Regions from separate parts of the Sporosarcina sp. SAFN-015 genome, predicted to be linked through region 1. Evidence: predicted binding sites of a transcription regulator. Region 1 holds the regulator's gene; the other holds the start of a gene.
What was found. Region 1 encodes LexA, which represses DNA repair genes until DNA is damaged. Its sites were predicted from a motif close to CGAACATATGTTCG; they were not measured.
Positions count from the first base shown of each region.

Region 1 (7,852 bases):
GCAGAGTCGGAGGACAAGCGTTAGCGCATTTGAAGGGCAAAACAACGACATTCAGCGAGCCTGACTATTTTATTAATAAATTAGTATTCGGCGGTTTTAACAAAACAGTCGGCACGCAGAAAACACCATTCGATTGGTTATCGAGAGATAAAGAAGCCGTAGAAAAATATATTAATGATCCATTATGTGGATTCGTGCCGACTACCCGTTTTTTCATCGATCTGTTCGAAGGTCTTGAAAAAATAAATGATCATTACAACATAAGACAAATTCCTAACAGCTTGCCGATCCTTCTTCTTTCTGGATTAGATGACCCTGTTGGCAATAAAGGAAAAGGCGTCTGGCAGGCTGCAAGGCAATTTACCGATGTAGGCATCGAGGATGTAACGGTCATGCTATACGAAGGCGGACGGCACGAAATGTTGAATGAAGTGAATCGGGAACAAGTATTTAAGTTTATAAAGGATTGGATAATATAAGAATGAAACAAACAAATAAAGTCATTGCAATTGTCGGTCCGACTGCATCAGGTAAAACGGCATTAAGCATTGAACTTGCCAAAAGACTGAATGGAGAAATTATAAACGGGGATGCGATGCAAGTATATAAAGGCTTGAATATCGGTACTGCGAAAATCACCGAAGATGAAAAGGAAGGGATTCCCCATCATCTGTTCGACATTAAGGAACCGACCGATTCATTTTCCGTAGCGGAATACCAGTCTACTGTTAGAAATTGCATCGAAGAAATCCAAAATCGCGACAAACAACCGATCATCGTCGGAGGAACAGGATTATATATACAGTCAGTCCTATTCGATTTCAGATTTACCGATGAGGCAGGCGATGAAAAGATCAGAGCCGAGTTGGAAGAAGAACTGAAAACGGAAGGCGGGGCCGAGCGTCTATACAACCGTCTTCAGAAACTGGACCCTGCAAGTGCAGAAAAAATCCATCCAAACAACCATAGACGTTTAATACGCGCGCTTGAAATAATTGAAGTGACCGGTAAAACGAAAAACGAGCACGAGCAAGGGGCAGGTGCAGCGCCTAAATACGACCACCTCATTGTCGGTTTAGATTTGGAGAGGGAAGTCCTCTATGAAAGGATTAACCGAAGAGTGGATCTCATGATGGAGGAGGGTTTGCTTGAAGAAGCGAGAGGCCTATGGGAAAATGGCATCCGTGATGTCCAGTCAGTTCAAGCAATTGGATATAAGGAACTGTATCAACATTTTAAAGGCTTCCTCTCTTTGGAAGAAGCCATCGAGTTAATCAAAAAACATACTCGCCATTATGCGAAACGTCAAATGACATACTTTAGAAACAAGGTAGAGATTTCCTGGTTCGATGCACATTCAGACAAGGGAAAAATTATAGATGGAATTTTATCGATTTTAAAGGGTTTTGAAGAGGCTGAATCGAATAAGTAAAAAGGCAAGAGAAATATAGAAGCAATTGGAGGCTGGGGTGTATGTCACAAGGCAATATGCAAGAAACTTTTTTGAACTCATTACGGAAAAATAACACGTTTGTCACTGTATTTCTATTGAATGGTTTTCAGTTGAAAGGTCTTATCAAATCTTATGATAATTACACCGTTCTTTTGGAATCGGATGGCAAACAGCAATTAATTTACAAACACGCAATTTCCACATATGTACCTGCAAAACCAGTCGTGTTAAAGGACGAAGAATAACAAGCATATGTCCCAATGAAGGAACAGGTTCAACATACCTGTTCCTTTTTCTATTTGTTATATTCATTTTCGCCACGCGGCAATTCCCAGTGAAAACGATAAGAAAGAATACGTAAAGCCGCGACTACAACGAGCAGTGCGTATAATGCCCAATCGTAGCTATGAAGTCCGATGCCCACAAAAAAACCTGCTCCAGCCGCCCATATTGCATATATATCTTTCTTGAAGATAAGGGGGCGTCTGCCTGCAAGCAGATCCCTGATCACACCTCCGCCTGCACCGGTCAAAACGGCAGCAACCATAACCGCATAAAGTGACATATTCATATTGACTGCTAACATGGCCCCTTGAATTGCAAAAGCGGCTAGTCCGATGGCGTCAAAATAAGTGCCCCACCGATTCCAATGCCTAATAATAGATTTCGAAAAAAAGAAAATGAATGTAATTAATATCGAAGCGACGATGAAAAGAAAGTTCTGGTTCCATAATACAGTAGCCGGAATTCCGAGAAGAACATTTCGAACTGCACCTCCACCGAACGCCGTTACCATCCCTAATATATAGACACCGAATATATCATATTTTTCTTCTTGCGCAACTAATGCTCCGGAAACGGCGAAAGCTGCCGTACCGATAAAACTGAATACTTCCCAAGCCAATCATGTTCCTCCTAACTTCAAACAAAACAATTGTATATCAAAATACGTACTCCGCCAATACCAATCGTTTTTCATTGACCTATTCCATGAGACTGATAAGATATTATAGTGACTATTTGTAGGAATGAGGAAATTGAAATGATGATACATGAATTTGCTTCCGAAATCGAAAAGAAGGCGGAAGAAACGGAACAAACACTTGCCCCTTATTTTAAAGACGTGGAAAAGACAGCTTTTTTCAATCAAAGAAAAGTGCTGGCAGCATTCCGAAAAAATATGGTGAGCGATTTTCATCTAACCGGCTCGACAGGCTACGGATATGATGATAGCGGCAGGGATGTGCTTGAACAAGTATATGCAGACACTTTTGGCGCGGAAGCATGTCTCGTCCGCAATCAGATCATCTCAGGGACACACGCAATTTCTTTAAGCTTGTTCGGCGTATTAAGACCAGGTGATGAACTTCTCTATATAACAGGAAAACCATACGACACGTTGGAATCAATCGTATCCGGCAATGGTGAGGACACTGGGTCGCTCATTGATTACGGAATTACATACAAGCACATCGATTTGAAAGAAGACGGCACAGTAGATTTCGAAGAAGTAAAGAAGAATATCCATACCAAGACGAAAATGGTCGGTATACAACGTTCAAAAGGATATTCGGACCGTCCTTCTTTCCGTGTAGATGAAATCGGTGAAATGGTACAATTCATCAAATCGGTGAACCCTCACATTATTGTATTTGTAGACAATTGCTACGGTGAATTTGTCGAGACGAAAGAGCCGGTAGAAGTAGGGGCCGATTTAATGGCAGGATCGCTCATCAAAAATCCAGGAGGAGGTCTTGCAAGAACCGGTGGATACATTGCGGGACGTGCCGACCTTGTAAAAAAATGCGCTTATCGTATGACGTCGCCTGGAATTGGTGCGGAGGCAGGTGCATCACTTGATACGCTGCTGGAAATGTATCAAGGCTTCTTCCTTGCTCCCCACGTCGTTAGCCAAGCAGTGAAAGGCGCTCTTTTTACAGCTGGTTTCCTCGATAGCTATGGATTCGATACGACACCACATTATTCGGCTAAGCGAACAGATTTAATACAATCCGTAAATTTCGGCAACGCTGAGCAGATGATCGCTTTCTGTCGAACAATCCAAGAAAACTCGCCGATCAATGCGCATTACGCTCCCGAACCATCGTATATGCCGGGTTATTCCGATGACGTCATTATGGCTGCAGGAACATTCATACAAGGTTCCAGTATCGAGCTCACAGCAGACGGTCCGATCCGTCCGCCATACACGGCTTATGTACAAGGCGGTTTGACGTACGAACATGTGAAAGCGGCAGTCATGTCTTCTGTAGATAAGTTATTAAAAGATAAGATGATGTAAGGTAGTTAATGAAATAAGATAGGGCTGTCCGGACAGGTTAAGTATAATCTACCTTCTGGATAGCCTTTTGTATATTTGATTATAACAATCATCAAGCGCTCAACTATTCCGATAAGCGCTCAACAATTCGATAAAGCGCTCAACAAACGCGGCAAGCGCTCAACAATCCTGATAGTGCTCAAGAAACGCAGCAAGCGCTCAACAATTCGATAAAGCGCTCATAAGACGCAGCAAGCGCTCAACAATCCTGATAGCGCTCAAGAAACGCAGCAAGCGCTCAACAATCCTGAAAAGTGCTCATGAAACGCAGCAAGCGCTCAACAATCCTGAAAAGTGCTCATGATACGCAGCAAGCGCTCAACAATCCTTGAAAAGCGCTCATAAATCGCAGCAAGCGCTCAACAATCCGTAAAAGCGCTCAAGAAACGCAGCAAGCGCTCAACAATTTGATAAAGCGCTCAAGAAACGCAACAAGCGCTCAACAATCTAGAAAAGCGCTCAAGAAACGCAACAAGCGCTCAACAATCCAGAAAAGCGCTCAAGAAACGCAGCAAGCGCTCAACAATCCAGAAAAGCGCTCAAGAAACGCAACAAGCGCTCAACAATCCGTAAAAGCGCTCATGAAACTCAATAAGCGCTCAAAAGGCGCAACTCAATAGAAAAAAGACTGTCTCGCAAAGTCGAATCGACTTTCCAGACAGTCTTTATCAATTTATTTCATTAATGAATCTGACGATACACGCCTACGACTTTACCTAGAATGGAAACTGAATTGACGATGATCGGTTCCATCGATTCATTTTCCGGCTGCAAACGGAAATAATCCTTTTCTTTGAAGAAACGTTTCACTGTCGCCTCATCTTCTTCAGTCATTGCGACTACAATTTCTCCATTATTAGCTGTATGTGTCTGTTTTACGACGACATAATCCCCATTTAATATCCCAGCTTCTATCATACTATCTCCTACTATTTCAAGCATGAACAGCTTATCATCAGACGTGCCATATGTATCCGGCAACGGGAAATACTCCTCAATGTTCTCAATTGCAGTAATCGGCAATCCAGCGGTAACTTTTCCGACTAACGGAACATGCACAACACCAGATTTAAGCGCAGTCAAACCTTCCGGATCTAGTATCTCGATTGCTCTTGGTTTTGTCGGGTCTCTGCGGATATAACCTTTACTTTCTAATCTAGCTAGATGTCCATGCACGGTTGAACTTGAAGCTAGTCCGACAGCCTCTCCAATTTCACGAACGGAAGGCGGGTATCCTTTAAGTTTCACTTCATCTTTTATAAACGTTAGGATATCCTGCTGTCTTTTTGAGATTTTTTTCATTTTTCCACCCCTCCAATTAATAGAATCAATAATTAGCAAATGTGCGAACGAACGTCCGTATCCACAATTGTTTCTTACAAAGAGTATAACAGGTGTTCGGGCAATTGGCAAACAAAGGTTCGAAAGTTTTGTTGACTTCTAAAAATTCGTGTCCTATAATGGGAACAAGTATTCCGAACAAACATTCTTGGAGGGGTTTTTTTATGGCTTTCATTCAAAAATATGGCTTTATCCTTTTGATTCTACTTCTGTGCACTGCTTTTACAATTGCAGGCGTCATGAAAGAAACGAAGTCTGCTTCAGATTCGTTCATTGAAATTACAATATCGGAGGGCGATACTCTCTGGGGGTTAGCTAGAAATTATTCTGAACAAGATCACCCGAAAAAATGGATTGCAAAAGTAATGGAAATAAACGATATGGAATCCACGACGATCAAATCAGGAGAAACATTGAAATTGCCGCAATTGGATCCGCTCATGCATGATACAATGTTGACTGAATTGGCAGGAGAAGAATAAGGGGGGGAGAAAATGAAGACATGTGTCATTTATTGCCGTGTCAGCACGGAAAAAGATTCACAGGAAGTCTCACTAGCGAGACAAGAAGAGGAACTGAACCGGCTTGCGGACGAACTTAGTCTGAAGGTTGTACATATATTTAAGGAAAAGCATAGCGGCTATGATATGGAACGGGAAGGGCTGCTTGACTTATTAGATTGCATACGTGACGAAAAGATAGATGCAATTCTCATCCAGGACGAAACAAGACTGGGCAGAGGGAACGCTAGAGTCGCTATCTTGCATTTGCTTGCAAAGACAAACACCGAAGTCATTACAAACCACGATAACGGGGCATTGAAATTGAACGAAATGGACACAATGCTGCTAGAAATACTGGCGATCGTCGAAGAATATCAACGAAAATTACATAATGCCAAGATTCGCAGGGGGATGAAACGGGCGGTCCGCGATGGATACAGGCCAGAACGGAATTTAAAAAATAAAGGCAACCTAGAAGGACGCGAACGGAAAGAAGTTCCCGTTAGTGAAATCGTCTCATTACGGCAAAAAGGCCTCACTTTCGAAGAAATCGCAGGCGTATTAAGAGGCCTCGGCCATAACGTAAGCAAAGCAACGGTCCACCGCCGATATAAAGAATATGAACAAGAGCAGGAAGGCTGATTTGTTGCACTTCCTGCTCTTTTTGTATACCTTCAAAGTATAGTTTTAATGAGTTTCACTTCAATTGTTAATGGTATTATTGTTATTATTATTAAAGTTTTATTAGGATTGAAGCGGAAAGCGTCCGCCTGAAGCGTAAATCCGGTGTACAATTGCATGTGGACAACACAACTGGAGGAATTCGATGTTATCAAAAGATAAAATTAAACGTATCAACGAACTATCAAAAAAGTCGAAAACAATCGGCCTATCAATCGAAGAAGCAAAAGAACAAACACAACTGCGCAAAGAATACCTAGAAACATTCCGTTCATCCATGCGTGACACAATCGAAAACGTCAAAGTAATCGACCCCGAAGGCAACGACGTTACACCCGACAAAGTGAAAGACGCACGCAACAAGAAGTTCCTCAACTGAACATCTGGACATAGAATGGATTGTATTTCATCTATGAATTGACTACACTATAGATGGTATAACAATTGCAACTACAAGATAAAGCACGGGAAAGGATGTTCTGAATGACCGAAAAGATTGACCAATTAGCAATAAACACAATACGAACGTTATCCATCGATGCGATCGAAAAGGCGAATTCCGGCCACCCGGGATTGCCAATGGGCGCTGCTCCGATGGCTTACACATTATGGACGAAGCATATGCACCATAACCCTTCGAATCCTGAATGGTTCAACCGCGACCGTTTTGTCCTCTCGGCAGGTCACGGCTCCATGCTGTTATATAGCTTGCTCCACTTAAGCGGCTATGGATTGCCTATGGAGGAATTGAAATACTTCCGCCAATGGGGATCGAAAACACCTGGGCATCCTGAATACGGCCACACAGTAGGTGTTGAAGCGACAACAGGGCCGCTTGGTCAAGGAATCGGTATGGCAGTCGGTATGGCAATGGCTGAAAAGCATTTGGCAGCAACGTATAACCGTCCAGGTTTCGACGTCGTCGACCACCATACATTCGCTCTTTGCGGCGACGGAGACCTTATGGAAGGCGTGGCGGCAGAGGCGATTTCCCTTGCAGGTCATTTGCAATTGGAAAAACTAATCGTCCTTTACGACAGCAACGACATCTCCTTGGATGGAGATCTAGATATGTCATTCACGGAAAATATCCGTAAACGTTTCGAATCATACGGCTGGAACTATATCCGCGTGGAAGACGGCAATAATATCGGTCTGATTTCAAAAGCGATTGAAGAGGCTAAAGGTAATTCAGGAGGCCCGACAATCATCGAAGTGAAGACGGTTATCGGATACGGTGCGCCGAATAAATCCGGAAAAGCCGATGTTCATGGAGCTCCCCTTGGAGAAGACGAGATGAAGTTGACGAAGGAATACTACAAATGGACATACGAAGAAGATTTCTGTGTTCCTGAAGGCGTCTATGAGACGTTCAAAGAGGCGACTGATGAGTTGGGCGTTAAGAAGGAACAGCAGTGGAATGAGCTGTTTTCACAATATGAAAGCGAACATCCTGAGTTAGCTAATCAATTGAAAGCTGCCATCAAAGGTGAAATGCCTGAAGGACTTCAAGAAGCGCTTCCTACGTATGAA
Region 1 is NZ_JBPFDR010000003.1:233,379-241,230, reverse strand. Features, by position in the region: gene ACR65H_RS07030 (alpha/beta hydrolase) at 1-479, shown strand, start outside; gene miaA (tRNA (adenosine(37)-N6)-dimethylallyltransferase MiaA) at 482-1,432, shown strand; gene hfq (RNA chaperone Hfq) at 1,474-1,698, shown strand; gene ACR65H_RS07015 (trimeric intracellular cation channel family protein) at 1,749-2,357, opposite strand; gene ACR65H_RS07010 (methionine gamma-lyase family protein) at 2,496-3,755, shown strand; gene lexA (transcriptional repressor LexA) at 4,476-5,096, opposite strand; gene yneA (cell division suppressor protein YneA) at 5,300-5,617, shown strand; gene ACR65H_RS06995 (YneB family resolvase-like protein) at 5,630-6,280, shown strand; gene ACR65H_RS06990 (DUF896 domain-containing protein) at 6,465-6,698, shown strand; gene tkt (transketolase) at 6,803-7,852, shown strand, end outside.

Region 2 (7,852 bases), on a different contig from region 1:
AGGAAAAAGTGAACTCAATATCTATTGGTAATCACGTTTGGATAGGCTGTAATGTTACAGTTTTAAAGGGTGTGACTATTGGAGATAATTCTGTAGTTGCTGCTAATTCTGTTGTGAATAAAGATGTGCCACCTAATACATTAGTAGGTGGTAGTCCAGCCGAAGTAATAAAAACGGATGTAGATTGGGAGCTATAGTACGGACTGGGTAGCTTTAATAACAGTGAAATTCTAAGAGATGTAGGCTGAATAAAGAAATATCTTTATAATATCTTCCTATTGCAAGTTTTATGGTACTATTAAAATAGTTTCAATCTTGTGATAGGAGGATTTATATGGATATCGTTTGTATAATTCCGGCGCGTTATAACTCTTCGCGTTTTAAAGGAAAACCCTTAGCTGATATATGCGGCAAACCAATGATATGGTGGGTTTATAATCAAGCGAAAAAAGTAAAAGAATTTAGTGAAGTATATGTTGCGACTGATAATGACGAAATTGAAAAAGTTTGTCAGGAACTTGGTATTAATACTGTTATGACTTCTAACAATCATCCGACAAGCACACAAAGAGTAAATGAAGTTTCCAAGAAAATTCAAGCTGATTTATATGTGGTTATTAATGGGGACGAGCCGCTGATACAACCAGATACGATCAAAGCTATTATTCCTGAAACATTTGAAAACAATCGTCTATATGTTGCTAATTTAATGACAAAAATCAAATCACAAGAAGAGGTGGAGGATAATACAAATATAAAGGTTGTAACTGATCATGAAGATTATGCGTTGTATTTTTCAAGAAATCCTATACCATTTAGAAAAAACGGGATTGAAATTGAAATTGACTATTACAAGCATTTAGGTGTTCTTGTTTACAATGCAGAGGCACTTGAGTTTTTCGCTAATACCCCAAAGGGGAACAACGAATTAGTCGAAGATGTCAATGAATTAAGGTTTGTGGAGCATGGGCAAAAGATTAAGATGATCGAAGTTGAATCAGATACTTTATCTGTTGATGTGCCCAATGATTTAGAAGTAGTGAAAAACATTATAGAAGAAAGAATTAAAGCAGGAATGGCACATTCAATGTAAAAAAGTGAACGAAAGGAGAAGAGTGTAATGATTAAATCTAAGGACTTAATAGTAAAACTTGCAATAAAAAATCTTCAACTTGAAGCAAGAGAAAAGGCATTGTTGAATATCCTTGCTGAAAAAGAAATTATTGACCTTGAAAGTTACTACCAGACTGTAGAAAGCAGCTATCTTAACGGTGAATCAATAAAGGAACCGTATAAGGAACTACTAGAACTAAGTGAAGAAGAATTCCAAGCGATAGACCTCTTAAATAAATCTTAAAAAGCATCCTGCTTGGGTGCTTTTTCTTATTGCACTATAGACACAGTAGGAACAAACTGTGTAGTAACGAAAAACAACAACGCACATACAAGGACGCCCTAACCGGCGTTCTTTTTTGCGTACAAATTTAACGAAAGGGTGGTTGTTTTGCAAATTAAACCGTACACGAAAACGGAATGGCGCGACCACATTATCGATATTATTTCGGGCAATGTCGTCCAAGAAGGCACTCGGTTCACGGCACAGCGCGCCAATAATATCGAAGACGGAATTTTCAACATGTACTTGCTACTCGAATATTACCGCGATCAACTCCAAAAGCAACAGGTGCAAATCGATATGTTCGGACGTGCACCCGCAAATAACGGTACATTCTTCGACACACTCGACGGAGGAAATTCGAAGCAATTGACGCGCCTAACAAGCGAAGCGGTGGCGCAAGCGGCGGTAACTGCTGGCGCAACAACGATTAAGGTCGACACTGTACCGTTCTCAGTCGGAGAAAATGTTACGATTTTCGACGATGTATCGCAGGAAACGGTTAAAGTGATTGCAATTGCGAGCGAGCAGTTGACGGTTAGCGCGCTGACTAACGCTTATAAGAAGGGCGCAAGAATAAGTCGGTCAAATTCCGTAGCAGATACGGCTAGGCAACGTCTATTGTTCGGCGCGTGGGGCAATTATAACGTCGCCATAACGGAGGTGGTGTGAGATGGCGAAGTATCGCTACAGTAAATACACAATCAAAACAACGCCGCTATGGTCGGCGGTGAAAAACGAAAACGTAATAAGGAGTTTTAGTCAACTTGGTAATTATACCGTTTATTCCTCGGATAGTATCAGAACCGATGGCAGGTATACATTGTTAACCCCTGTAACGAGGCATGGCGAACAATTAGGCGGTTATCGCACAGAGTTAGTCAACACGTCAACAGAAACATCATTTGTTATTTTGAATAACGGACAGATAGAAGGGAATCAAGTTATATATTACGATTCTCAAAAACGCATCAAAACTCTACTAAGTGAATCTAAATCAGCCGGAACTTTAGTAGGAACCGTTACCGCAGAAGACGGCACTTACCCCGCGAACGGGGAGCATGACGACGGTTACTGGTACGTTCGCGGTTCACAAGTCAATAACGTACCCACAGTTACCTTATATACCGCAGACAGCCGTACCATACTAGAAAATGAGGCAATAAACATCTCGGGAACCGTAGTGGATGCAGACGCAGGTAACGTCGTAACCGTACGTTACAGGATTAACGATGGCACAGTCCGCGCATTAACTTCTAATATTTCTACCGGCGCAGTGGTCTCGTTCAGTAAAGTTTTAAAGTATAATTCGGGATCGTTATTTGACGGCTCCACAACCGTAGTCGCGTCACTCGCCGAAAACGTCTCACACACCTTGCGCGTATGGGCGGAGGACGATCAAGGCGGTAAGTCCACGGAACAAGTTAGGACGTTTAAAGTAATTGCTAACCGTCCGCCGGATATTACGTTCAAGCCTTTCGCGCAACCTAGCGATTTACTTAATACGGACAAAGTAACGGTTAGCGGGTCGGTAAGTGATCCGGACGGCAACCTTGTTCGAGTTCGCTATCGAATCGCTGACGGCGCATATACGGAAATATATAACGGACCTACTGGCGGGTCTTTTTCATTTGACATCGGACTAGCGCTACTCGCGGAGGGTCCGAACGCATTAACAGTACAAGCTATCGACAGCTTCGGCGCAACAACGACGAAGACGTTAAACGTAACGAAGTCTGCGCCGACAGTACCGCTCAAATCGTCCGTCACGCGCTATAAACTTACGCCACCGAACGGAAGCGCAAAAGGCGTTCTGCTATGGGTCGAGCGCGACGCAGACGGCATCGAATTAAGCGCGGAAATCAGCATGACGGCGCCAGGCGAGGCGGAAAGTTTCACGCCCATGACGAAGACTGTTACGGCATATGTAACGGACGGCATCGAAGAGGACGAGTTTACGTACGACGCGGCAGAAGCAAAGGAGAACATCGTTATCCAACTGACACAGACGCGCACAGACACGGCAAAAGACGTAGGAATCACGTTAATTTCGGGGGTGTTGTCGTAATGACAATCATGCGGAGAAGGCGGCTGCCGGACGGTAGTTTCGGCGAGCTGGAAAAGGTATTTGTCGGAGAAACAGACGCGGAAAAGATTGCACGACTAGAGGCGGAAAACGCATCGCTCGCCCTCGCCAATATCGAAAAAGATATACGGCTGGAAACGGTCGAAGAGTTACAGGCGGAAATGTTACTTATTTTACTAGACGGAGGTGCGACGAATGAATAACGTATGGTATAACGCAGCAAAGGCGTACTATCCTCGCTTTTACACGAAGGATGACGTTAAGAAATTCGTAGTTGCGAACAAGATTACCCCGGAACAATACGAAGAAATCACCGGCGATAAATACGAGGTGGCCGCATAATGGAAATTACAATCGGTTTAATCAGCGCACTTGTCGGCATGGCCCTCGGCTACGTCGGCTTTTTGCGCACACGTGACAAGGACGTTAAAGCGAGCGCAGCCGAGTCCGCAATCGTTACGACCAAGCTCGACAGCATCGGGCAGGACGTGCGCTCTATACGCGTCGATCTAAAGGTGAACGAACAGACAATCGCAGGCGTATCGGAGCGTATCATACGCGTCGAGGAAGGCGTAAAGCAGGCGCAGGAAGGCGTAAAGGCCGTCAATGAGCGCGTGGATAAGTTAGGGGGCGTATGATATGCGCCTACAAATCGTAAGGCAACCGCGCAAGCCGAAGAAGCCGACGGAGTTCTCGAAAAAGCTACTCTACGTAATATTCGGCGTGACGGGCGTAATCATCGCGTTCACGCTTGCAATTATATGGCGGACGGGCGACACTAGTCCGCTCGCTTATTTAATTCCGTCAGTATTCGCAGAGGTTGCGACGGCAACGGGCTTTTATTACTGGAAGGCGCGCAAGGAGAATGAAATTAAATTACGGAGCGTGTACGGCGATGATGCCGTTAGCGCTACGGAAGGGGACGATATACTATGACGAACTTTAAACGCAAACTGGCGTCAAGAAAGTTTTGGGCGATGGTCGCAGGTTTTGTAGGCTCGCTATTAGTCGCGTTTAATGTCGGCGAAAATGACATCGCGCAAGTGGCGGCCATTATTACGAGCTTCGGCGCAATTGCCGTCTATATTTTGCAGGAAGGTGCAATCGATAAGGCGGCGGTCGACAACGAAGAAAAGGCGGAGGATTAACGATGTTCATTCGTCCAAGCGCCGGCCGTCTGACATCACCATTCGGTATGCGCACACATCCGGTAACGGGCAAGCCTACGACAATGCATTGGGGCGTAGACTTCGGACGCGACGCCGGTACACGCATAGTTGCGGCGGCTGACGGCAAAGTAACCTACGCAAAATCGACGAATGGCTACGGCAATACCGTAATGATCGAGCATGTTATCGCCGGCAAGCTGTATACGACGGTCTATGCGCATCTTGCGTCGTTCAATGTACGCGTTGGTCAATACGTTAAAGCAGGTGCAACTATCGCGGTGATGGGGACGACTGGCGTCAGTACTGGCGTTCACTTGCACTTCGAAGTTCATACTGGCGCGTGGAATAATCGCTTTACTAACGCAGTTGATCCGATGCTTTATATCGTTGACCCTGCGGTAAAAGCGTTACAAGCGTTATTAGTTGCGGCGGGCTACGCAGTTAAAGTCGACGGCATTGCGGGGCCAGCGACGGCGGAGGCGATTAAAGCGTTCCAACGCGCCGTAGGACTTGCGGTAGACGGCGTGGCGGGCGCTAAGACTTTGGCTGCGCTAAAGCGCGCTAAACAGGCGCAAGGCAACGCAGGAACGACGCAAAAGGAGGCGGACTACTTGGCGGAGAAACTACCGGCAACACAACAGGCGGACATGCGCAAGTTACTACAGCGCGCATTCGACGAGAAAGTATTCAGCGTGAATCACACGGCGAAAGTAAGCACAATGACGCGCGGCGAAGCGCTGGACCTACTGATTAGTTACAACGCGCGAAAGAAATAAACAAGGCGACCTACTCCGTTTAATTACGGGGCGGGTCGCCTTTTTGCGTTTGACTAGGCACTTGCACTACGAATACGCGTTCGCTATAATTGTCTGAAAGGAGGTCGCTTCTATGCCGTTCATTTCCGATGAATCTCTACAACATTTCGAGAACGCGATATACTTGCCGATGCTACTTACGATACTTGCGCGTGATCGAGAAGCCGTCGAACGTAGCGCACTCAAATTCCAAGCGCCTTATTTGCGTCTGATTGACGCCGCAATAGACGCAGTACAGCGCGACAATAAAGTGACTGCCGACTATATGCGTGCAAACAAGTTACGGCTGGAACGCGGCAAAGTTGGCGATACGTTTACGAAATACATATTTTATCACGGCGGCTATACGGACGAGCGCAGCTATTTGAATGCTAGGCTGAAAAACCGTTCGGAGGAGTTACTCGAAATCTACTTATCGCGCGGATCAATCTAGGTTCCAGCGGTACGTTTCCGTATCGACGCATTCCGGCGTAATAGGCTTCGAGAATAGTTTAGGACGCTTCTTCGGGCCTTCGATAAATGCGACGAACTTATCGTTCCACGTCTCCTTGTACGGATTCTGATGATTGACATATTTCATTAGTTTCTTCATTTCAGCAATCGTGATTTCATCGAAGTGCATTCTATTATTCTGAAATCGGATAAGGCGTTGAAGTACGCCAACATGCTTAATCGTTTTTTCGAGCACTAATCCTACGGCGCGGGAGTCCGAAATGCCAAGCATATCCGCATACATATCTACGTCATGGTAGCCGTCTTGCGTAAAGCGGATGCTAATGCGTTCTGTAGGTCCTACTAGCGGCACGTCTTTCAAGGACGGATTGTCGGCATGGCTTCGGTAGACCGAGTTCTCGAATCTTAAATCGTCCTTCTGAAAATACCTCGCAAACCACTCTACAATCTCACGCTCACTTGTACCGTAGTTAAACAATAAGTCGCATGTTTTTGATATAGGTTGATCGATTATATATGATAGTCTTTCAATTTGTTCTTTTAATGTTCTGGATATAGTAGGCTGTACGTGCACTTTATCATCAATCGACGACTTGCGTTCAGCTTTTTTCTTTTTCCAAAACAACTATCGCCCTCATTTCGCTATATTTGCCCGTATCTGTGGCAGAAAACGGACTTATTTTAGCTTATGGCGTTAATCCGACGAATATTCAACGCAAACTCAACGTAGTATGTTTTACGAGCGTTAAACTGACGTAAAACGGACGCAGCCTAAAATCGTCGTTTTGTTATACGCTCGTATAACGAAAAGGAGGCGCATTTCATGTCAAAGTTGATTCTCGGAATCGATCCGGGGAATTATCGCGGCAAGACGGCGGGGCCTTACGGTGTGGATTCGTATAGGACGGCAATTTGCGATTGGTTCGAGCGCAACATCGAGGAAGATTTCGGCGAAGACGATATGGAGTTCGCGTATGAGGGACGCAAAGGTTACGCAGGCACGCTCGCAAGCTACGAGGACCAATTCGGCGGCGGCGCTATGTACGGCGACAGCAAGGCGCATGATGATACGTTGATACGCGTACTGCTCGCAATCTATCGCTACACACAAAAATACTGCCCCGGCTACGAGCGTTTTGACATCGTAGTGGGGCAGCCGATTATTTCGCACAAGAAGTCGGAGAAGACGAAGCTGGAATTACTATTGCGCGGCACTCACGTTATTACGGTCAACGGGCGCCAGTTTACGTACATTATTGATCGCGTCGGCGTCGCGGCGGAAGGCTCGGGCGCATTCATGGCGGCACCGCGCGAAGGGGTGTTTCGCATCATAGACGTAGGCAGCGGCACGGTCAACTGTGCAACGATAAGCGACCACCGACACATCAACACGGCGTCGGCTACGTTCAATTACGGCGTCGAAACCACGGGCGGGCGCGCTAATATCGACGCTATTGCGCGGGCAGTCGTACGCTCAACTACGCAGCTTAAATGGCGGCAGGCGGACAATGTACTAGTTTGCGGCGGTATCGCGTCTGACTTACTGCCGTTGCTTACGGAGCATTATACGGAAGTTACGCCGTTAATACCGCAGCTTAACGCGCACAACGGTATGCAGATTCACCTACCGACATTTGCGAATGCGGTCGGTTTCTACGAAATCGCAAGGTTGACGTATGGATGAATGCGAAAGAAAATAGGTCGATTAAAGGCGTCTCATTTTCGCACGACAACGACTACGAAGCCGAGCTATACGCGTTTGCGACCGATCCTGCACGCGGCAAGTTCAGTCACTACGTTAAGCGTCTGATTGACCGCGACCGCGCAAGCTTGGCGCAACCTGCCTTAAATACGACGCCAGCGCCTGTCGTAGCCGACGCTATAACCGCGCAGCCAGCCACAAGGGTCGGCAAGACTATCGCAAAGTCGTTCC
Region 2 is NZ_JBPFDR010000006.1:108,666-116,517, reverse strand. Features, by position in the region: gene ACR65H_RS12095 (acyltransferase) at 1-197, shown strand, start outside; gene kdsB (3-deoxy-manno-octulosonate cytidylyltransferase) at 335-1,093, shown strand; gene ACR65H_RS12085 (hypothetical protein) at 1,121-1,357, shown strand; gene ACR65H_RS12080 (hypothetical protein) at 1,505-2,068, shown strand; gene ACR65H_RS12075 (hypothetical protein) at 2,070-3,464, shown strand; gene ACR65H_RS12070 (hypothetical protein) at 3,464-3,685, shown strand; gene ACR65H_RS12065 (XkdX family protein) at 3,678-3,824, shown strand; gene ACR65H_RS12060 (hypothetical protein) at 3,824-4,120, shown strand; gene ACR65H_RS12055 (hypothetical protein) at 4,122-4,418, shown strand; gene ACR65H_RS12050 (hypothetical protein) at 4,415-4,630, shown strand; gene ACR65H_RS12045 (peptidoglycan DD-metalloendopeptidase family protein) at 4,633-5,427, shown strand; gene ACR65H_RS12040 (YhjD family protein) at 5,540-5,899, shown strand; gene ACR65H_RS12035 (hypothetical protein) at 5,891-6,544, opposite strand; gene ACR65H_RS12030 (ParM/StbA family protein) at 6,743-7,603, shown strand; gene ACR65H_RS12025 (hypothetical protein) at 7,600-7,852, shown strand, end outside.
Region 2: the regulator LexA is predicted to act here: its motif matches at 5,497-5,510, upstream of ACR65H_RS12040 (YhjD family protein).